DNA from 4 places in the Rhizobium sp. 768_B6_N1_8 genome. Region 3 is predicted to be linked to each of the others. Evidence: predicted binding sites of a transcription regulator. Region 3 holds the regulator's gene; each other region holds the start of a gene.
What was found. Region 3 encodes PhoB, which activates phosphate uptake and scavenging genes when phosphate is short. Its sites were predicted from a motif close to TGTCATNNANCTGTCAT; they were not measured.

Region 1 (5,397 bases), 2.9 Mb from region 3:
GCAAGGGTTATCCGCGCAAGCTGTCCCACGGCGAGATCAGCCTTCACGCACGTCTTGCCGCGATTTGCGATGTCTATGACGCCGTTACTTCGGTGCGCCCCTACAAGGCTCCGTGGAGCGCGAAGGAGGCGCTGAGCTGGATGCTTGCCAATGAAGGGCATTTCGACCGCCGGCTCGTCAAAAAATTCGCCCTCTGCCTGTCGATAGCCTCCGTTTCCTGAGCGTATCTGTCTCATCACACAAGGCTGCAGGGATCTGATCCGCCGCAGGCCGAATGTCTTCGTGATCCGTGGCTTCCCGAAAGCGCGCAGGATGAGGAAGCTGCTCTATTGATCAGCGAGCGCCTTTCCCAGGAAATCCGTGACCATGCTGGAAACCTGCTGGTGAATCGTTCCGCGATCCGCGCCAACACCATCCCGGCAGACGATGCTCTCCCCTGGCGCTTCCTTCTCGATCAGTTCGGCGGCGTCAGGTTTGCAGGACTGCATGAAGCTGAAATGCAGCGATCCGGGGATAAGGCTGTAGGTGGTGGTCGCTGGCGGCAGATAGCGGGCAAGGTAGCCGGAATCCTTGTTGGTGGCGGCTATGTCCGCCTCGGTTGCCGTCTCCGCATCGACATCCGCCGCAGCACCCAGCACCATGAGAGGGATATGGATTGCCGCAAGGCTCTCCGGTGTCAGCCCGCGGCCAGGTCCGAGGTCGAGCGTCACCGCGGCACGAATTCTTGCATCACCGAGATCGGCGGCCATCGCCGCGTTGGAAGCCGCATCGCGTCCGATGCCGAGCGCCTCGAATATCTTGCAATAGATCGCGCTGAATTCAGCCATGCAATTCTTCGTCACCTTGGCCGCGTCGAAGCGGCCGCCCGCCAGTTCGACGACCGTCCAGCCGCCGAGCGAATGGCCGATGGCGGCAATCCGATCGGATGCCACGCCGCCCGTCAGATCGGGATTGTCGAGCAGCGCATCGATCGTGCGGCTGAGGTCGCCAGGGCGCTTCCACAGTTTAACGGCATCGGGCTTTCGCATGTCGAGTGTGGTCGTGCCGGGATGATCGGGTGCGGCGACGACATAGCCCGCGTCAACGAGGTCGGCCGCAAGCCAGGCGAGGTTGCGCCAGCTGCCGCCATAACCATGGGAGAGGACGACCAGCGGATGCGGGCCGGCCACGGGTTCGGCGTCCTTGATGACAGGTTGGCCGACGAAGGCCGGTGTTTCGCCGAGAAGGACGGGTGTGGCGTCAGACGCGGTCGGATACCAGATGCTGACATGCATCGAGCGATCGGCGTTTTTGCCGGGCAGGGTGGTTTGGCGGAACCCGGTTCCGGCATGTGCTGCTGATACCAGCAGCAGGAGCAGAGGGAGGACAAAGGCGAGTCTTGGCATGGGATCTCCATTGGGTTGATTTGCCCTGTCTGGAGGAAATCCCTGAGGCTGGAGACCGATAACGCGATCGAGGTCGCCGATATCAAAAGAAAGGGCGAGGCCGAAGCCTCGCCCTTGAATTCAATCGGGACGATCGAGCTCAGATGTTGTTCTGCAGGATCGTACGCAGCTTGCCGAAGAGTTCGTCGATGTGCTTCTTCTCGATGATCAGCGGCGGTGAGAGAGCGATGATGTCGCCTGTCGTGCGGATCAGCAGGCCGCTTTCGTAAGCCTTGAGGAAGGCCGTGAAGGCCCGCTTGGTCGGCTCACCGGCGATCGGGTCGAGTTCGATGGCGCCGATAAGGCCGGTGTTTCTGATGTCGATGACATTGGGGCAATCCTTCAGCGAATGCAGCGCGTCGGCCCAGTAGTCGGAGAGTTCGGCTGCGCGGGTCAGCAGGTCCTCTTCCTTGTAGGTGTCGAGCGTTGCAAGAGCTGCGGCCGAGGCGATCGGGTTACCGGAATAGGTATAGCCGTGGAAGAACTCGATCATGTGCTCGGGGCCATTCATGAAGGCATCATGGATTTCCGAGGTCACGAAGACAGCACCCATCGGGATGACGCCGTTGGTTAGGCCCTTGGCGGTGGTGATGATGTCGGGCTTCACATCGTAGTACTGAGCAGCGAAGGGAGCGCCCAGACGGCCGAAGCCGGTGATGACTTCATCGAAGATCAGCAGGATGCCATGCTTGGTGCAGATCTCGCGCAGCTTCTGCAGATAGCCCTTCGGCGGGATGAGAACGCCGGTCGAACCCGCAACCGGTTCGACGATCACGGCGGCGACCGTGGATGCATCGTGCAGAGTGACGATGCGCTCGAGTTCGGTGGCGATATCGCCGCCAATTTCGGGTTCGCCGCGGGTGAAGTTGTTCTTGCCGGGCAGGTGGGTATGCGGCATGTGATCGACGCCGGTCAGCAGCGTGCCGAACATCTTGCGGTTGGTGACGATGCCGCCGACCGAGATGCCGCCGAAATTGACGCCGTGATAGCCGCGTTCGCGGCCGATCAGGCGGAAGCGTGAGCCATTGCCCTTCACGCGATGATAGGCGAGCGCCACCTTGAGCGCCGTTTCCACCGATTCCGAACCGGAATTGGTGAAGAGGACATGGTCCAAGCCCTCAGGCGCGATGTCGACCAGGCGGTTGGCGAGTTCGAAAGCCTTGGGATGACCGAGCTGGAAGGCCGGGGCGTAATCGAGTTCGCCGGCCTGTTCGCTGATCGCCTCGGTGATCTTCGGGCGGCAGTGGCCGGCATTCACGCACCAGAGGCCAGCCGTACCGTCCAGAACCTGACGCCCGTCATGGGTCTGGTAGTACATATCCTTGGCGCTCACGAAGAGGCGCGGTTCCTTCTTGAACTGGCGATTTGCGGTAAAGGGCATCCAAAAGGCGCGAAGGTCGTTTGGCGTTGCATTCAGGCGGTTGGACATGCTGTTCTCCTGGCCGTTGGGGAGGCCGTTCCCGTTCAAGGCTTGGTGCCGTTTATTTTTACTGCCCGGTCAAATTATCAGCGCCCGGCAAGGCGTCAAGCCGAAGAAGCGCCGCTGTCTGCCGTTGCCGGACACTTCGGGCGTCATCAATCCTTCGCCCGGCATTGCTACAAAAATCGATGGCCGCAATGGCCGAGGGCATTTCATTCATTTCCTTGAAATTCAACCATTTTTACCGGAGGTAGTCATGACGGACCGCCAGAAAACCAGACCGCGTCCCAATCCGCGGCGTGCATTTGCGCCGAGCTACGGCACCATTCTCGAAGAAGGCGTTCGTCGCCGTACCGTTCTCAAGGGCTTCATCGCCGCCATGGGTGCGGCTGCTTTTGCGCCGGCGCTCGAAGCAACGAGGGCAGAAGCTGCCGAGTCGACCCTTACTTTCCCCGAACTGAAGCGCGTGCGCGACACCGCCGACCATTGGCCTGATGGTTACGAGCGCCAGATCCTCATTCGCTGGGGCGACGCTCTCTTTACCGACAGCCCGGAATTCGATGTCGCCAAGCTGAATGGCAAGGCGGCCGAGCGCCAGTTTGGCTACAACAATGACTTCACGCAGTTCCTGCCGCTGCCGTGGGGCGAAAAGAGCTCCGATCACGGCCTGATGGTCGTCAGCCATGAATATGCGACGCCCTTTCTGATGTTCCCGGGCCTGACCGCTGACAACTACCGCGAGAAGACGACCGAGGATCAAATCCGCGCCGTCATGGCTGCTGTCGGCGTATCCGTTTTCGAAGTGCGCAAGGATGGCAATCAATGGCACGTGGTCAAGGACGGCAAGTATAACCGCCGCATCCACATGAGTACGGAGATCGGCATTTCCGGCCCGGCTGCCGGCGACGACCGGCTCAAGACCAAGGCCGATCCGACCGGCACGGTTGTCTTCGGCACGATCTCGAACTGCAATGGCGGCATCACACCCTGGGGCACGATGCTCTCAGGCGAAGAAGGCGCGATGGATGTTTTTGCCGGCGACTATACCAAGTTGCCGAACCAGGAACTGGTCGAGCGCCAGGGTTGGGACGAGGATGAGAACGACATCTATTCCGTCAGCCGCGTCGAGCCGCGCTTCAAGTTCGAGGAAGAGTCGAACGAGTGGATGCGTTTCGACTGGGTCGTCGAAATCGATCCCTTCGATCCGACGGCAAAGCCGGTCAAGCGCACCTCGCTCGGCCGCATGACACATGAAGGCGCGCAATGTTGCGTCGCGCCTGACGGCCGCGTCGTGGTCTTCATGGGCGATGACGACGATTTCGAATATATCTACCGCTTCGTCACCCGCGATCCGTGGAACCCCAACGATCGCGCCGCCAACAAGGATCTGCTCGATCACGGCACGCTGTCTGTCGCCAAGTTCGAAAGCGACGGCACGATGCGCTGGATCCCGCTGATCGCCGGCGAAGGCCCGCTGACGGCGGAAGCCGGCTTCAAGACGCAGGCAGACGTGGTTCTCGCCACCCGCACTGCCGCCGACCTTGTTGGTGCGACGCCGATGGACGGGCCGGAGGGCTTCATCCCGCATCCCGGCACCGGCAAGCTCTATGTGGCGATGACCGAAAACGAGGATCGCTTGCCGAAGGGCCAGGGGGACGACGAGAAGGAACAGGTCAACGTTGCCAATCCACGTGGCCCCAACCCGCATGGGCATCTGCTGGAGCTTGTAACGCCAGGCGGTCCTGATAAGCCCGATTACGCCGCTGAGAGCTTCAAGTGGGACGTCTTCGTGCTCTGCGGCGATCCGGCCAAGCCCGAAGACCAGGCGATGTTCCACCCGGCGACCACCTCGGCCGGCTGGTTCACCGACCCCGATAACCTTGCCGTGGATCCAGCAGGCCGCCTTTGGGTGACCACCGACGGCCCGCCGCCTGAGGGCATCGCCGATTCCGTCTATGTGATGGATACGGAGGGTTCGGGCCGCGCTTTGCCGAAGCTCATCTATATCGCGCCTGTCGGTTCGGAGACCTGCTCGCCGACCTTTACCTCGGACGGCTCCAGTGTCTTCCTCTCGGTCCAGCATCCGGGTGAATTGCGCATGGCCGATAACGAGGATGCGACCTCAATGGAAGATGCCGGCACTAACTGGCCGGACTTCAAGCCGGGTGTGCCGGCGCGTCCGTCGCTCGTCGTGCTGACGCGCGCTAGCAACGGAGTGGTGGGCAGCTAACCTGTCGTTCTGACACAGACGGGACCGGCAATTCTTGCGAATTGCCGGTCCCAAAGGTTTTACGTGCTGAAAATCGTTAAGCGGCGCCCGCGGAAGCATTTCCCTGGAACGCTGCTCAGACTGACATCATGTCAGCGCTGACATCAGGCTGCAGACCTGCTCCGGTTCTGAGCCACGTAGATATCCTCCAGCGTCGCGAGGATCTTCATGACCGGCTCGGAGTTGCTGGAATAGTAGATCGTCTGTGCATCACGACGGGTCTTGACCAGCTTCTGAGCGCGCAATTTCGACAGATGCTGGGAGAGGGCCGACTGGCTCAGGCC
Region 2 (5,397 bases), 4.4 Mb from region 3:
CGGATGCCAAGCCACTTGTTGTCACCGAAGCAAAGATCGAATTCCGCAACGTCTCCTTTGCCTATGGCAATGAAAGCGTGCTTGACGGCGTGACGCTGACGGCCGAGGGCGGCAAGACGACGGCGCTCGTCGGTCCGTCCGGCGCCGGTAAGTCCACCGTCATCAGCCTCATTCCGCGCTTCTACGATCCGAAGGGCGGCGAGATCTTGATCGACGGACAGGATATCGCCCATATCACCAAGCGTTCGCTGCGCCAGCAGCTCGCCTATGTCTCGCAGCAGCCTTACCTCTTTGAAGGCACGATCCGCGACAATATCCGTTACGGCCGTCCGGAAGCCACGGACGAGGATATCGAGAAGGCAGCGCGGCTTGCCTATGCGCATGACTTCATCGTCGCGCAGTCACAGGGCTATGATACGCCCGTCGGCGAAAACGGCGTGACATTGTCCGGCGGCCAGCGCCAGCGGCTGTCGATCGCCCGCGCTTTGGTGCGCAACGCGCCGATCCTGCTTCTCGACGAGGCGACCTCGGCGCTCGATACGGAATCGGAAGCAGCCGTGCAGAAGGCGCTCGACGAAGCCATGACCGGCCGCACCGTCGTCGTTATCGCCCACCGGCTTTCGACCGTGGTGCGCGCCGACAAGATCATCGTGATGCAGCAGGGCCGCGTCGTCGAAGAAGGCAATCACGAGACGCTTGCGAAGGTCAGCGACGGACTTTACGCTCGCCTCAACAATCTGCAGAGGCCTTCGGCTTCTGATTCATACTGATCGGGATGACGGACTGACATGAGCGACGCTGCGATGAAACTGGTTGTGGTCGGAGCGGCAGGGCGCATGGGACAGACGCTCATCCGTCTCATCCATTCCATCGACGGCGCAACACTGCATGCAGCGGTCGCGCGGCCGGGCTCGCCCTTCGTCGGCAAGGATGCTGGTGAAATCGCCGGTCTTGGTGCCAACGGCATCATCATCGGCGACGATCCGCTGGCGGCCTTCCTGCATGCCGAGGGCGTGTTGGACTTCACCTCGCCCGCCGGCTCCATCGAATTTGCCGGTCTTGCCGCGCAGGCACGCATCGTCCACGTGGTCGGAACGACCGGCTGCTCCGACGAGGACAATGTCAGGATTGCCGCTGCCGCGCGCCATGCGCGCGTGGTCAAGTCGGGCAATATGAGCCTCGGCGTCAACCTGCTCAGCGTTCTCGTGCAGCAGGCAGCACAAGCGCTCGATCCCGCCGACTGGGATATCGAAGTTCTCGAAATGCATCACAAGCGCAAGGTCGACGCACCATCGGGCACGGCGCTGCTCTTGGGCGAGGCAGCGGCAAAGGGCCGCGCTGTCGATCTTGCCGCAAAATCGGTGCGCGTGCGCGACGGCCATACGGGCGCGCGGGAGGCGGGTGCGATCGGCTTTGCGACGCTGCGCGGCGGCTCCGTCATCGGCGAGCATTCGGTGCTCTTTGCCGGCGAAGGCGAAACCGTCACCCTATCGCACAGCGCAACCGACCGTTCGATTTTCGCGCGTGGCGCCATCAAGGCAGCACTCTGGGCGCGCGACAAGAAACCGGGGCTCTATTCCATGCTCGATGTTCTCGGGCTTTCTTCCCATTGATCATTTCTAGGAGGCATTTTTCATGAGCGGTACCCTCGTCCTCGTTCGCCACGGCCAGAGCGACTGGAATCTCAAAAATCTCTTCACCGGCTGGAAGGATCCTGATCTGACCGAACTCGGCATCCAGGAAGCCAATACCGGCGGTGAGGCACTTGCCGACTATGGCATCAAATTCGACATCGCCTTCACATCCGTGCTGGTCCGCGCTCAGCACACGCTGACGCTGATCCTCGACAAGGTCGGCCAGCCGGACCTCGAGACGATCCGCGACCAGGCGCTCAACGAGCGCGACTATGGCGATCTCTCCGGTCTCAACAAGGACGATGCCCGCGCCAAGTGGGGCGAGGAGCAGGTGCATATCTGGCGCCGCTCCTACGACGTTCCGCCTCCGGGCGGCGAAAGCCTGCGCGACACCGGCGCCCGCGTCTGGCCTTACTATCTGACGGAAATCCTTCCGCGCGTCCTGCGCGGCGAAAAGGTGCTGGTTGCCGCGCACGGCAATTCGCTGCGCTCGCTGGTCATGGTTCTCGACAAGCTCAGCCGCGAACAGGTTCTGTCGCTCAATCTGGCGACCGGCGTGCCGATGGTCTACAAGCTGAAGGCAGATTCCACCGTCGCTTCCAAGGAAGTGCTCGGCGACATGTCGAACGCGCACTGATCGCAATCAGACACGGATAAAGCTGGAGGCCGGGCTCATGCCCGGCCTTTTCAGTTTTACCGTTTTCAGTTTTCGATGGTGAATTGGACGCGGTCGGCAGCAAAACGGCTGATCGAATATTGCACCGGCACGCCCTCCAGATCGGTGTTCATCGCCTTGGTGATCAGCAGGACGGCGCCCGGCGTCAGCTCAAGATCGGCAATATCGCCGGAATCGGCGTGAGCGGCGGTGATCTCCGTCGTGGCGCGCACATAGTCCGACAGGCCGAGCACCGCAAAAGCCTTGGTGATGGACTCCGTCTTCCGGTAGGCCTCGCCGATGCCGGCAAAGCGTGCGGCCGGGAACCAGCTCGTCCCACGCGAGACAGGCCGCTTATCCGCCTCCCGCACCGTTTCCAGCCGGATCACGGGCATGCCCTGTTCGATCCGCAACCAGCGAGCCACCTCAGAATTCGCCGCCTCTTCCGCGTGGCCAAGCAGGAGAGCGCGGGTTTCTCGCGCCTGATCTCTGATACCGTCGGTGAAACGGGTACGGCGGCTGATCGGAAAATTCAGGCGCTCCTTACGCTCGATCAGCGTGCCGCGGCCCTGCACCGCACGCACGATGCCTTCCTGCGCCAATGCAGCCAGCGCGCTGCGGACCGTGTGCCTGTTGACGCCGAACTGCAGCGCCAGAACGGTTTCCGGCGGCACCATGCCCGTTTCGTCATAGGCGCCGCTGCTGATCGCCTCGCGGATCCTGTCTGCAATCTGCCGCCAGAGCGCCACTCCGGTCTGCCGCTGCACCTGCTTCAGTCCTGCCATTCCACCCCTGCCCTCATCATTTTCTGGCCAGCTCATTTTCGGGCGTGCCGTGTCACACGCTTGTCACGTCATCGATTTAGGGATAGGTATAGCTTGTATGGTTGTCTATATCAATAGACATTTCGAGGAAAAGATGATGACGGCAGCGGAGAAGACCGAAGCTGCGGCGCGGACGGATGACGGGCGTAAACGCACTGTCGATCTGCTCGCCCGGGCCGAGACACAGGAATTACTGGCAGCGTGGGATGGGCTTGCCGAAAAGCCGGCGGTGCAGCCGGTGCGCGGCCCCGAGACGGGCCTCGTCATGGTTCGCGGCCGCATTGGCGGCGGCGGGGCGCCCTTCAATCTCGGCGAAGTGACGGTGACGCGCGCAACGGTGCGCCTTGCCTCAGGTTCCGTCGGCCATGCCCAGGCGCTTGGCACCGACCGCGAGAAGGCGCGACTTTCCGCGATCTTCGATGCGCTCTGGCAGGAGGAAGCCACCAAGGGCTTCGTCGAAGAAAAGCTGCTTTTGCCGATCGCCCAGCGGATCGCCGATGACATCAATCGCAAGGCTGAGGAAACGGCCGCGACCCGCGTCGACTTCTTCACCATGGTGCGGGGAGACAACTGATGAGCCTCAAGACCGATGTTCTGACCGGCGGCTTCACCGAGCCGGTCTTCCAGGCCCAGAGCGTGTTCAAGATGCTGATGGACGGCATGGCCCGGCCCGGCACGATCCAGTCTGTCGCGCCCGACGTCGCGCCGCCCGCGCTGCTCGGCATCGCCGCCAGCGCAATCGGCCTGACGCTCTGTGACCACGATACCCCCGTCTGGCTTTCCGCGGGGCTCGCGAAGTCCGCAATTCCCGAATGGCTGAGCTTCCACACCGGCGCGCCGCTGACCGCCGAAAAGGCCGAAGCGCGTTTCGCCTTCATCGAAGCAGGCACGGCGCTTTCCACCTTCGGCCTCTTTGCCGCCGGTACACAGGAATACCCTGATCGTTCGACGACGGTCGTGATCGAACTTGCCGACCTCGAAGGCGGCCGCCGCCTGGCGCTGATGGGGCCGGGCATTCAGAGCGTGACCGAGATCGCGCCTGTCGGCCTGCCGGAGACTTTCCTGCGCCTCTGGACGGAAAACCGCGCGCTCTTTCCGCGCGGCGTCGACATCGTGCTGACGGCGGGCAAGCGTTTCCTCTGCCTGCCGCGCACCACCAAGATTACAGCAACGGAGATCTGAGCTCATGTATGTTGCCGTCAAGGGTGGCGAGGCCGCCATCGCCAATGCCCACCGCCTGCTCGCCGACCGCCGGCGCGGCGACCGCTCCGTGCCGGCGATCGGCATCGAGCAGATCGTCGAACAGCTGGCGCTCGCCGTCGACCGCGTCATGGCCGAAGCCTCGCTCTATGACCGCACGCTCGCCGCACTTGCCGTGCGCCAGTCGCGCGGCGACATGATCGAGGCGATCTTCCTGCTGCGCGCCTACCGCACGACGCTGCCGCGCTTCGGCTATTCCAGGCCGCTCAATACGGCCGGCATGCAGATCGAGCGCCGCATCTCCGCCACCTACAAGGATCTCCCGGGCGGCCAGCTGCTCGGCCCGACCTTCGACTATACGCACCGCCTGCTCGATCCCACGCTGCTTACTGACGAGACGGTGGAAGAGCCGGCACAGCGCGAGGCCGAAACCGGCCGCGTCATGCGCGTTTCCGAAATCCTCGGCCAGGAAGGGCTGATCGAAAACGATGGCGAGCTTCCCGAGGACCATGAGACGGGCGACCTGACGCGCGAGCCGATGGAATTTCCGATGACCCGCGATCTGCGCCTGCAGGCGCTTGCCCGCGGCGACGAAGGCTTCCTGCTGGCACTCGGCTATTCGACGCAGCGCGGTTACGGCCGCAACCACCCCTTCACCGGCGAGATCCGCATCGGCGAGGTCGAGGTGGAATTCGACGTGCCGGAGCTTGGCTTCACCGTCTCGCTCGGCACGATCCAGCTCACCGAATGCCAGATGGTCAACCAGTTCAAAGGTTCGGCCAAGGCTCCGCCGCAGTTCACCCGCGGCTACGGCCTCGTCTTCGGCCAGAGCGAGCGCAAGGCCATGGCCATGTCGCTGGTTGATCGCGCATTGCGGGCTGAAGAGCTCGGCGAGGACATTACCGCGCCGGCACAGGACGAGGAATTCGTCATTTCCCATTCCGACAATGTGCAGGCGACCGGCTTCGTCGAGCACCTGAAGCTTCCGCACTATGTGGACTTCCAGGCTGAACTTGACCTCGTCCGCCGCATGCGCCGCGAATTCGAAGCCGCCCGCAACAGCGGCGAGACCCAAAAGGAGGCC
Region 3 (5,397 bases):
GCCACACGCCCTCGCCTCGCTCGAACCGCAGCGGGGCACGAGAATAGGTATCATAAAGCGGCGAGGCTTCAGCCATGGCGCAATCTCCTGGTCAGGCTCTAAGGCAACGGACTCCGGCTAAGAAAACCAGGCCCGAAAAATCAAAAATGCCGCCTTGCGGCGGCAGGAAGCACTATTTACTTTTCGCACTGCAATGTCAACAAAACTGAGGATTTAGCACATGCGTCAAGCCTCAAATCAGACTTGCAGGTCTATCAACAGCTAATGTTGCAGAAATGACTCTCCGGGGAAGCAAGTTGGGGAAAACCCCGAATTCGGATTCATCGGATTCACGCGACTCTTGTCACAGAGTCAGGCTCACACTAGGTTAAAGTTCAATTACTAGACTGCATGCGGCGGAACTAGTCACCAAAATTGATCAGGCGTTTCTTGCTTCGGAGACTTCCGAGGCAACGGTGAGGGATTCTGCCATCACCAACGCGAAAGGTGGAGACAGGGCAATGAACTGGACAGACGAGCGTGTCGAGAAGCTCAAGAAGCTTTGGTCAGAGGGGCTGAGCGCCAGCCAGATCGCTGCGCAGCTTGGCGGAGTGAGTAGAAACGCTGTTATCGGCAAGGTTCACCGGCTCAGTCTTCCCGGCCGCGCCAAGGCCGGCGGCACGGCAACCGCTGCGCGCGCAACGAAGCGCAATACGTCGGCTCCGCGCGCCCCGAACTATGCGTCTCGCATCACCACCCGCACCGTTACCCGCCAGCAGGGCGCAACGATGCTGAAGGAAGAGATCGAGATCGAAACGGTCGAGGAAATGGAATACGTGCCGGCCAAGAATGTGGTCGTGCCGATTTCACGCCGCCTTGGCCTGACGGAACTGACGGAGCGCACCTGCAAGTGGCCGGTCGGCGATCCGCTGAAGGACGACTTCTACTTCTGCGGCTGCGACTCCCCGGATTCCTCGCCCTATTGCAACTATCACCAGCGCCTCGCCTACCAGCCGGTCAGCGAACGCCGCAAGGCTGTCCGGGTCGCCTGACCCGCGATCTTCCAACAGACGCAACGTACCATCACCCCTCCTCGCCTATGCGCGGAGGGGTGATTTTTTTAGCCGGCACAGGAGGACTGGAAAACCGCTCCTGACCACGACTATCTGCCGGAGGCCGATCTCTGCCGGTCGTTCACCATGCCTGACAATGCGAAGTTACGTGGCCAACACCACCGATGTGTTTCAGCCCCAGGCTGGCATGGAACGGTGGTCATGGCGCTGTAACGCGATTTTCTGATGCAGATGCGGTATTCTCGTGGAGTAGCACGGCGCAAACAGTCGGTCAGGGGTGCCAATGGAGATCGATCCAAAGCGGATGACAATGGGGTTCGTCGGGACGGGCACGATTACCGAGGCCGTCGTCACCGGATTGGGCAAGACAGCGTTTCGCGACACACCGATCGTGCTGTCACCGCGCAGCGCAAGCGTCGCCGCCCGCCTTGCGGCGGCAAACCGGAATGTGTCGATCGCTTTGGGGAACCAGGATGTTCTCGACCGATCCGATCTCGTATTTGTGGCGGTGAGGCCGCAAATTGCCGAGGAGGTCATCCGCTCGCTCCGATTTCGGCCGGGCCACCATGTCATCAGCTTCGTCGCGGCCACGCCAATGGATCAACTGCTGGCGTGGATCGATCAGCCAGTTCGCCTGAGCCTGGCAATTCCACTTCCGTTCATCGCAGATCTTCAGGGCGCGACTGCGATCTACCCGCCCGACGAGGTTTCCCACGCCCTCTTTTCGGCGCTCGGAACGGCGATCCAGGTTGAAAACAGACCTGAGTTCGAACTTCTCGCGGTGGCGAGCTGCCTGATGGCCACCTATTTCGGCATCCTGGACGCGACGTCGACCTGGCTGCAGAGCCAAGGGCTTTCGAGAACGGCTGGCGACGCCTACCTCCGTCAATTGTTTTCCGGCCTCGCCCATGCTGCCCGTTCGAAACCTGTCGCGAGTTTTGATGAACTCATCGGCGAGCATTCGACCAAGGGCGGATTGAATGAACAGGTGCTCGAAGACTTTCGCGATTTCGGTGGCGCTGTGGCTCTGCAAAAGGCTCTTGATCGAGTTCTTGCACGCATTCGTCTGTAGAAAGCAAACCCTCTTGAAGTTCGCTTTCGGCGCCTAGTGTCGGCTTCCAGAAGAAGCTGTGCTTCGCCGAGACAGGTCGCTTCAAGCTCGACGGACAGGGCGGGCCTACCCATCGCTGTTTCTTCAGAAGGACACCAGATAAGCAAACGGGCCGCCCGGCAAGCGAGCGACCCGTCTGGACCTCCGATCACTCGGATCAGGCTTCCATGGAATATCCCGCGCCGCGGACGGTGCGGATGACATCCTGCATGTTGGAGAAGTTCAGCGCCTTACGCAGGCGCCCGACATGGACGTCGACGGTACGTTCGTCCACGTAGATATCGTGGCCCCAGACGCCATCCAGAAGCTGCGAGCGGGAGAAGACCCTGCCCGGCGACGACATCAGGAATTCGAGCAGGCGGAATTCGGTCGGGCCGAGGCGCACTTCGCGGCTCTTGCGATGAACGCGATGGGTTTCGCGATCGAGCTCGATATCACCACACTTCAGAACGGTGGAGAGAACCTCCGGACGGGCGCGTCGCAGCATCGCCTTGACGCGGGCAACGAGTTCCGGCGTGGAGAAGGGCTTGACGACATAGTCGTCCGCGCCGGTCGAGAGACCGCGAACGCGTTCGCTCTCTTCGCCGCGTGCCGTCAGCATGATGATCGGCAGGCGCTCGGTCTCCGGCCGCATGCGCAGCCGGCGGCAGAGTTCGATGCCGGAAACGCCCGGCAGCATCCAGTCAAGGATGAGCAGGTCCGGCGTGCGCTCCTGAAGCCGGATTTCGGCCTCGTCGCCACGGAGGATCGTATCCACCTCGAAACCTTCAGCCTCGAGGTTGTAGCGGAGAAGCACACTCAGCGCCTCTTCATCTTCAACAACTGCAACTCTTGGGATCATGCGTGTCAGTCTCCTAATGCATGATCCTTAAACCGGGGGTGATTTAAGCAACGGACCATGCAGAAACTTGGAATTGGCTGCGACCTTTGCGCGCCCCAGCGCAGGGCGCGCACGCAATTGGCAGGTCCGGATTACTCCGTCACCGCACCGACGGTATTGGAGCTGTCGTCCTTCGGACGCTCACCCTCCGGCTGGGCGCCGGTTGCCATGTAATAGATCGTCTCAGCGATGTTGGTCGCATGGTCGCCGATGCGCTCGATGTTCTTGGCGCAGAAGAGAAGATGCGTGCAGCTCGTGATGTTGCGCGGATCTTCCATCATGTAGGTGAGGAGTTCGCGGAACAGCGAGGTGTACATCGCGTCGATCTCGTCGTCGCGCTCGCGGATGGACTTGGCCTTGTCCGCAGAACGCGTCGTATAGACGTCGAGCACTTCCTTGAGCTGGACGAGCGCCAGTTCGGAGAGATGCTCGAGACCGCGGGCGAGCTTGCGCGGAACGCCGGTGCTCTGGACGGCGATGACGCGCTTTGCGGTGTTCTTGCCGAGGTCGCCGACACGCTCGAGGTCGGCGGCGATGCGGATCGAACCCATGATCTCGCGAAGGTCGGAGGCCATCGGCTGGCGACGGGCGATCGTGACGATCGCCTTGTCGTTGATTTCGCGTTCCGCGTGATCAAGGATCACGTCGTCGGAAATGACCTTCTGGGCGAGCGCAGTGTCGCCGTTGACCAGCGCACGGACGGCCTCGCCGACCATCTGTTCGGCAAGACCACCCATCTCGGAAATGCGCCGGGACAGGAATTTCAGATCGTCATCGTAAGCGGAAAAAATATGTGTCGATGCCATGGGGCTTTGTCCTCGAAAATCGGGAAGGCTTCACATCGCCAAAATCAGCCGAACCGGCCCATGATATAGTCCTGGGTGCGCGGATCGTCGGGATTGGTGAACATCTTGTCGGTGTCGTTTTCCTCGACCAGGTTGCCGAGGTGGAACATGGCCGTACGCTGTGATACGCGCGCGGCCTGCTGCATGGAATGCGTCACGATGACGATGGTGTAGTTTTCACGCAGCTCATGGATCAGCTCTTCGACCTTGGCAGTCGCGATCGGGTCGAGCGCCGAGCAGGGCTCGTCCATCAGGATGACTTCCGGGCTGACGGCAACGGCGCGTGCGATGCACAGACGCTGCTGCTGACCGCCGGAAAGGCCGGTGCCGGATTCATGCACGCGATCCTTGACCTCATTCCAGAGGCCGGCGCGCTGCAGGCTCGTCTCGACGATCTGGTCCAGGTCGGCCTTGGATTTGGCGAGGCCGTGGATGCGCGGTCCGTAGGAGACGTTTTCATAGATTGTTTTCGGGAACGGATTCGGCTTCTGGAACACCATGCCGACACGGGCGCGGAGTTCGACGACGTCGATGTCAGGATCGTAGATATCGTCGCTGTCGAGCGTGATCTTGCCGGTGACGCGGCAGCCATCGATCGTGTCGTTCATGCGGTTCAGCGACCGCAGGAAGGTGGACTTGCCGCAGCCCGACGGGCCGATCAGGGCGGTCACGGTGTTTTCGCGGACGTTCAGATTGACATCGAAAAGCGCGCGCTTCTCGCCGTAATAAACGGAGACATCCTGTCCGATCATCTTATACGGGACGTTGCTCATTTTCTGGTCCAGCGCCTTCTCAACTGCAGCTTCCGTCAACATGTTCATGATCTCTACTCCGTTTACCAGCGGCGCTCAAAGCGACGACGCAAGAGGATAGCTCCCATGTTCATGACGATCAGGAACAGGAGCAGGACGATAATGGCACCCGAGGTTCTTTCCACGAATGCGCGCTCGGCTTCGTTGGCCCACATGTAGACCTGAACCGGAAGCGCCGTGGAGGGATCGAGTGGACTGCTCGGCGCCTGGGCGACGAAGGCGACCATGCCGATCAGCAGCAGCGGCGCAGTTTCGCCGAGTGCGTGGGCAAGGCCGATGATCGTGCCGGTCAGGATGCCGGGCATTGCAAGCGGCAGCACGTGGTGAAACACCATCTGCATCTTCGAGGCGCCGAGGCCGAGGGCAGCCGCGCGGATCGACGGCGGCACGGCACGGAGCGCTGCACGCGTGGCGATGATGATCGTCGGCAGCGTCATCAGCGTCAGCACCAGGCCGCCGACCAGCGGTGCCGAACGCGGCAGGCCGGCGAAGTTGATGAAGACCGACAGGCCGAGCAGACCGTAGACGATCGACGGGACGGCGGCGAGGTTGTTGATATTGACCTCGATCAGGTCCGTCAGCTTGTTCTTCGGCGCGAATTCCTCAAGGTAAATCGAGGCAGCGACGCCGATCGGCAGCGAAAGCACGAGAACGATCAGCATCAGGTAGAGCGAGCCGATGAGGGCGACGCCGAGAC
Region 4 (5,397 bases), 960 kb from region 3:
CGCTGGCGTCATCCTAGGCACCTTCTGCTGGGGGCTCGCCGGCTGGCTCGGCATCAGCGCACTCTTTGCGGCCGCACCTTTCGCCTATCTGTTCCTGAAGGTCGCCGGCGGGCTCTATCTCTGCTTCCTCGGTGCAAAGCTCGTCTGGAGCACCTGGCGCAAGGCGGGCAGTGGAGAGCCGCAAGCCGTGCGGGCAGGGATCGGCCCGAAGCAGGCTTTCTATTCGGGGCTCGCAACCAACCTCGCCAATCCGAAATCGGCCTTCTTCGTCGCCTCGCTCTTTGCGGCGACGCTGCCGGCCGAGCATAGCTGGATGCAGGGTGCTGCTGCCGTCGCCACGATGGTTCTGGTCTCCTCGCTCTGGTACTCGTTCGTGCTGACAGTATTGCGCAACCCTGCCGTTGCAGGCGTCTATGCGCGCGGCCGTAGAACACTTGACGCCGCGGCCGGCGTCATCTTCATGGGCTTCGGCCTGAAACTTCTGACCTCAGCGCGATAACCATGGCAAACATGATCTCCTTCGATATCGACAGCGTCGAACCGGAAGTCGGCGCTCCCGCCGCCGAGCGCATCATTTCCGGCAATCCGCAATTCCGCACCTGGAACCTGGAGGAGGCCGAGGGCGGCCTATATTCCGGCATCTGGGAGGCAACGCCTGGCAAGTGGCGGATCGTCTATGAGGAGTGGGAATATTTCAGCCTGCTCTCCGGCCATTCGATCGTGACCGAGGATGGCGGTGAGCCGGTTCATCTGAAGGCGGGCGACCGGATAATCCTCAGGCCAGGCTTTAAAGGAACCTGGGAAGTCGTTGAAACGACTCGCAAGGATTATGTGATCAAGGTCTAAAAAGCTGCCCGGATGGATGGCTTTTGATCATTCTCGTTAATAGTGTCTACATCATCAAATGATAGATCTTATCTGCAGCGCATTGCGGACATGATGTCTCCTGCCGTCACCATAGACATGGCCTTGCAATTCATCTTTTCGGGATTGGCATGTCGTCGAATCTTGCAGGTAGGCACGTTCGAACCCAAACGTCTTCCATCATTGCGACAACCATCTTCTTCCTCGTCGTCGCTCTCGTGCTGACGGGCCTCATGGCCCATGTCGTCGCCACGATGAACCGGTCTGCAAACAAGATCGATGATGCCAGGGCCACGCGCGCTGCCCGTGCAGCGATCTCGGCCTTTGCCAATCGTTTGAGCGCGACAACCACGGACAACGCCGTATGGGATGATGCCTATAAAGCGATCTCATCTCCTGACGCCACGGATTGGGCCTATGAGAACTGGGGCAAGACCACAGCGGATTATCCGCTCTATGACGGCGCGGTCGTGATCGGCCCCGACCGCTCTTCGGTCATCTCCGCATATGCCAAAGGCAAGCCCTTCCAGCCTAGTGCTTCTTTCGGCGAAGCTTTTTACCAGCAGATCGACAAAGCTGCTGAATCCGGACAGGCGCCGGTGGTCAATTTCATCCGAACCGAAACGGGCATCGCGCTGATCGTGTCACAGGCAATCCAGCCTTTCACCGCAGAAGGCGAGCTTCCGAAGCTGAGTGTGCTGAGCCTCTACAAGGATCTCACGTCGGAGGTTCTCGACACTTTTTCGGACGAGCATGAACTCGAAGGGCTGCGCCTCGCCGCCGCGCCCGAGTCGGGCCTGCTGAACACACCGATCACGGACATAGGAGGTGGCGTCATAGGCCATCTTGTCTGGCCCAGCAAAGCGCCCGGAACCGCCGTGTTTCACGAAGTCTATCCTTACGTCGCGGCTGCTGTCATCATCCTTGCGATGTTTCTGGGTGGTGTTCTGCTGGTGGGTGCAGCAGAGGCGCGCCGCCTGCGCCAATTGGCGCAAGCGGCGATTTTCGAAGCGAACCACGATAGCCTGAGCGGCCTGTTGAACAGGCACGGGCTTCTCGCACTGCTGGAAGAGCTGGAAGATACCGATGTTGCGCCACCCCGGCTCTATCTGGTCGATCTCGATGGATTCAAGGCTGTCAACGACGCCTGGGGGCATGCGGTAGGGGATGACCTGATCCGGATCGTCTCGAACGCCCTGATCGCCTGTCACCCTGAAGTCGTTGCGGCCGCCCGGCTGGGAGGCGACGAGTTTGCGCTGGTGCAGATTGGAACCGCCGCGCGTGGGGAGATAGAAGAGACTATTCTGGCGCTGTTCACCGAGCCCTTCAAAATCGAAGGGCGAACGATCGAAGTTGGCGCAAGCATCGGAGCTGCCGCACGTGACGGAGACGTACCGCCTTTGGAGCTTCTCCGCAGGGCGGATATGGCGCTCTATCGTGCCAAGGCAAACGGCAGAGGCCGGGCGATCGAATACGACCCGGAGCTGGATCTGGAACGCCAGAGGGTCGCCGAAATGGAAGCTTTGTTGAAGAGCGCCATTAGCAATGGTGCGATCGAAGCCTTTTTCCAGCCTCTCGTCTCTGCTGCGACAGGTGCTGTTACTGGTCTTGAAGCGCTAGCGCGTTGGCGAGTTCCAACAGGGAACATAAGCCCTGAGATTTTCATCCCGCTCGCCGAAAGGTGCGGCCTCATCGATGCGCTCGGCGCTCATATGCTGAAAACATCGATCGGGCATGCCAAGAACTGGCCTGGCCTGTCATTGTCGGTGAACGTTTCGCCGGTCCAACTCTGCAATCCGGAATTCGCCGCCGAAGTGATCTCGCTTCTGCAGGAGCTCGATTTCGATCCGAAGCGTTTGACATTGGAGATCACGGAAGGCGTCCTGATGACAAATCCGGAACAGGCCCGCAGGTCGATAGATCACCTCAAACAGGTCGGTATAAAATTCGCGCTTGATGACTTTGGCTGCGGCTATGCAAGCATCGGCGCATTGCGGCAGTTCGGGTTTGATCGCATGAAGATCGACCGTTCGCTCGTATCCGCTCTCGACCAAGCCTCGAATGGCGCCGATGTTCTGAGAGCCACCATCTCCCTGGCGACCGCTCTGCAGATTCCCGTGACAGCTGAAGGTATCGAGAATACGCGCCAGGCGGCGATCCTGCGTGAGGCCGGCTGCGACCAGCTGCAGGGCTATCTGATCGGAAAACCTATGTCGGCACTCGAGATATCCAGCAAGCTTCAAGAGCTTGCCGCATAGATTGCGGCAGCACACTCGGGTGGTCGTCCGGTCCTCGGAGCATTTTGGCGTCTGAAAACGACATTTTCACGCATTGCTGCGGCAATCGACCGCAGCCCTGCGGCAATAGGGCCGCACCTCATTTACGAAGGCTTTGTCAGCGCGCGATTCACTAGGAAAGTCAGTGACTTCAGCGACTTATGCACAGCGTTGCATTTCATGTCACCCGTCACAAACTGTCATCAAACTGTAATAATAGACGCCTAGCCGCCTTCCCGTGACGAGGAAATTCAGCGCCCCTGACAGTGGACACCCCCTCCATGGCGCCGAGCCTCGTCGTCCTTTCGTTCCATCAGGGAAGAGTCGCAAATGCTCACCAAGAAACTTCTTTCGGCCTGCCTCGGCGCCGGCCTGGTTGCCGCTCTGGCAGTCTCGGCCTCCGCTGCCGATATTACCGGCGCTGGTTCGACCTTCGTCTATCCGGTTCTTTCGAAGTGGTCGGCAGACTACAACAAGGAAACCGGCGACAAGCTGAACTACCAGTCGATCGGTTCGGGCGGCGGTATCGCCCAGATCAAGGCTGCAACGGTTGACTTCGGCGCTTCCGACGCCCCGCTCAAGCCGGAAGATCTGACGGCTGGCGGCTTTGGCCAGTTCCCGCTCGTTGTCGGCGGCATCGTTCCCGTCATCAACGTCAAGGGCATCAAATCAGGCGAACTGAAGCTCTCCGGCAAGGTCCTCGCTGACATTTACCTCGGCAACGTCACCAAGTGGAACGACAAGGCCATCGCCGATCTGAACCCGGGCCTGAAGCTGCCCGACAGCCAGATCGCAGTTGTTCACCGTTCGGACGGCTCGGGCACCTCCTTCAACTGGACCAACTTCTTCTCCAAGGTAAACCCGGACTGGAAGTCGAAGGTTGGTGAAGGCACTGCCGTTAACTGGCCGGTCGGCATCGGCGGCAAGGGCAACGAAGGCGTTGCTGCTTACGTTACCCGCGTCAAGGACTCGATCGGTTACGTCGAATACGCCTACGCCCTGCAGAACAAGCTGCCCTACGTTCTCATCCAGAACGCTGCCGGCCAGTATCCGAAGCCGAACGCTGAAAGCTTCTCGGCTGCCGCTGCAAGCGCAGAATGGGGCAAGGCTCAGGACTTCTACCTGATCATGACCAACGCTCCGGGCGAAAAGGCCTGGCCGATCACGGCAACCACCTGGGCCATCATGTACAAGGAGCCGAAGGACGCTGAACGCTCCAAGGCTGCTTTCTCCTTCTTCAAGTGGGCTCTCGAAAAGGGCCAGAAGGAAGCTTCCTCGCTCGATTACGTTCCGCTTCCGGACACGCTCGTGAAGCAGATCGAAGATTACTGGACGGCCTCTTTCAAGAGCTGATCCTGACGAAACTGCGGTCGGGGCGGAAAGCCAAGCTTTCTGCCCCGAATGCCTTTGACACCCCCTCAAAGCAGCAGAGCGTACGGATATGAGCGAAGCATTGGCATCGCTGCCCGCCGACACCGCGGGCGTGAAGCGCCGCGACGGCGCCGCAGGCGATCGGATTTTTTATTGGATAGTTTTGGGCTGCGGCCTGTTTGTTCTCGCCGCTCTGCTGGCAGCGGCGATCTCCATGGCCATGGGCGGGCTTCTTGCCTTCCGCACCTTCGGCTTCGGCTTCCTGACCGGCACCGAATGGGATCCGGTTGCTCAGCAATTCGCAGGTCTCGTGCCGATCTACGGCACGCTGGTCACCTCGGCACTCGCCATGATCATCGGCGTTCCCGTTAGCCTCGGCATCGCGGTTTTCATTACCGAAGTTGCGCCGCGCTCCATCCGCGGACCGATCGGCGGTGCCATCGAGCTTCTCGCCGGCATCCCCTCGATCATTTACGGCATGTGGGGTCTTTTCACCTTTGCTCCGTTCATGTCGGATTACATCCAGCCGGTGCTCATCGACTGGCTGGGTCCGATCCCGCTGATCGGTGCGCTGTTTTCGGGTGCCCCGCTCGGCATCGGCATGCTGACCTCAGGCATCGTGCTGGCGATCATGATCATCCCCTTCATCTCGTCGGTCATGCGTGACGTCTTCCTAGTCGTCCCCGCGCAGCTGAAGGAATCGGCCTATGCGCTTGGTTCGACAAAGTGGGAAGTGGTGCGCGACATCGTCATTCCGCACACCCGCACTGCCGTTGTCGGTGGCATCTTCCTTGGTCTCGGCCGCGCGCTCGGCGAGACCATGGCGGTCACCTTCGTCCTCGGCAACACCCATAACATTGCCGTGTCGCTGATGGAGCCCGGCACC

Region 1: a site for PhoB is predicted at 2,995-3,011, ahead of AB8B33_RS15900 (PhoX family protein). Genes of this name have one in related genera too.
Region 2: a site for PhoB is predicted at 3,125-3,141, ahead of phnF (phosphonate metabolism transcriptional regulator PhnF). Genes of this name have one in related genera too.
Region 4: a site for PhoB is predicted at 3,339-3,355, ahead of pstS (phosphate ABC transporter substrate-binding protein PstS). Genes of this name have one in related genera too.

The regions. Positions count from the first base shown of each region.
Region 1 covers NZ_JBPWPV010000001.1:3,089,794-3,095,190, reverse strand. Annotated here, with positions in the region: gene AB8B33_RS15915 (HD-GYP domain-containing protein) at 1-221, shown strand, start outside; gene AB8B33_RS15910 (alpha/beta hydrolase family protein) at 327-1,385, opposite strand; gene AB8B33_RS15905 (aspartate aminotransferase family protein) at 1,525-2,853, opposite strand; gene AB8B33_RS15900 (PhoX family protein) at 3,101-5,074, shown strand; gene AB8B33_RS15895 (ArsR/SmtB family transcription factor) at 5,218-5,397, opposite strand, start outside.
Region 2 covers NZ_JBPWPV010000001.1:4,594,437-4,599,833, reverse strand. Annotated here, with positions in the region: gene AB8B33_RS23245 (ABC transporter ATP-binding protein) at 1-770, shown strand, start outside; gene dapB (4-hydroxy-tetrahydrodipicolinate reductase) at 789-1,613, shown strand; gene AB8B33_RS23235 (2,3-bisphosphoglycerate-dependent phosphoglycerate mutase) at 1,636-2,271, shown strand; gene phnF (phosphonate metabolism transcriptional regulator PhnF) at 2,337-3,074, opposite strand; gene phnG (phosphonate C-P lyase system protein PhnG) at 3,211-3,687, shown strand; gene phnH (phosphonate C-P lyase system protein PhnH) at 3,687-4,295, shown strand; gene AB8B33_RS23215 (carbon-phosphorus lyase complex subunit PhnI) at 4,300-5,397, shown strand, end outside.
Region 3 covers NZ_JBPWPV010000001.1:154,734-160,130, reverse strand. Annotated here, with positions in the region: gene AB8B33_RS00785 (aspartate aminotransferase family protein) at 1-76, opposite strand, end outside; gene AB8B33_RS00780 (GcrA family cell cycle regulator) at 501-1,031, shown strand; gene AB8B33_RS00775 (pyrroline-5-carboxylate reductase) at 1,336-2,124, shown strand; gene phoB (phosphate regulon transcriptional regulator PhoB) at 2,321-3,004, opposite strand; gene phoU (phosphate signaling complex protein PhoU) at 3,136-3,849, opposite strand; gene pstB (phosphate ABC transporter ATP-binding protein PstB) at 3,894-4,709, opposite strand; gene pstA (phosphate ABC transporter permease PstA) at 4,724-5,397, opposite strand, start outside.
Region 4 covers NZ_JBPWPV010000001.1:1,112,304-1,117,700, forward strand. Annotated here, with positions in the region: gene AB8B33_RS05705 (LysE family transporter) at 1-499, shown strand, start outside; gene AB8B33_RS05710 (cupin domain-containing protein) at 502-846, shown strand; gene AB8B33_RS05715 (bifunctional diguanylate cyclase/phosphodiesterase) at 996-3,122, shown strand; gene pstS (phosphate ABC transporter substrate-binding protein PstS) at 3,471-4,493, shown strand; gene pstC (phosphate ABC transporter permease subunit PstC) at 4,582-5,397, shown strand, end outside.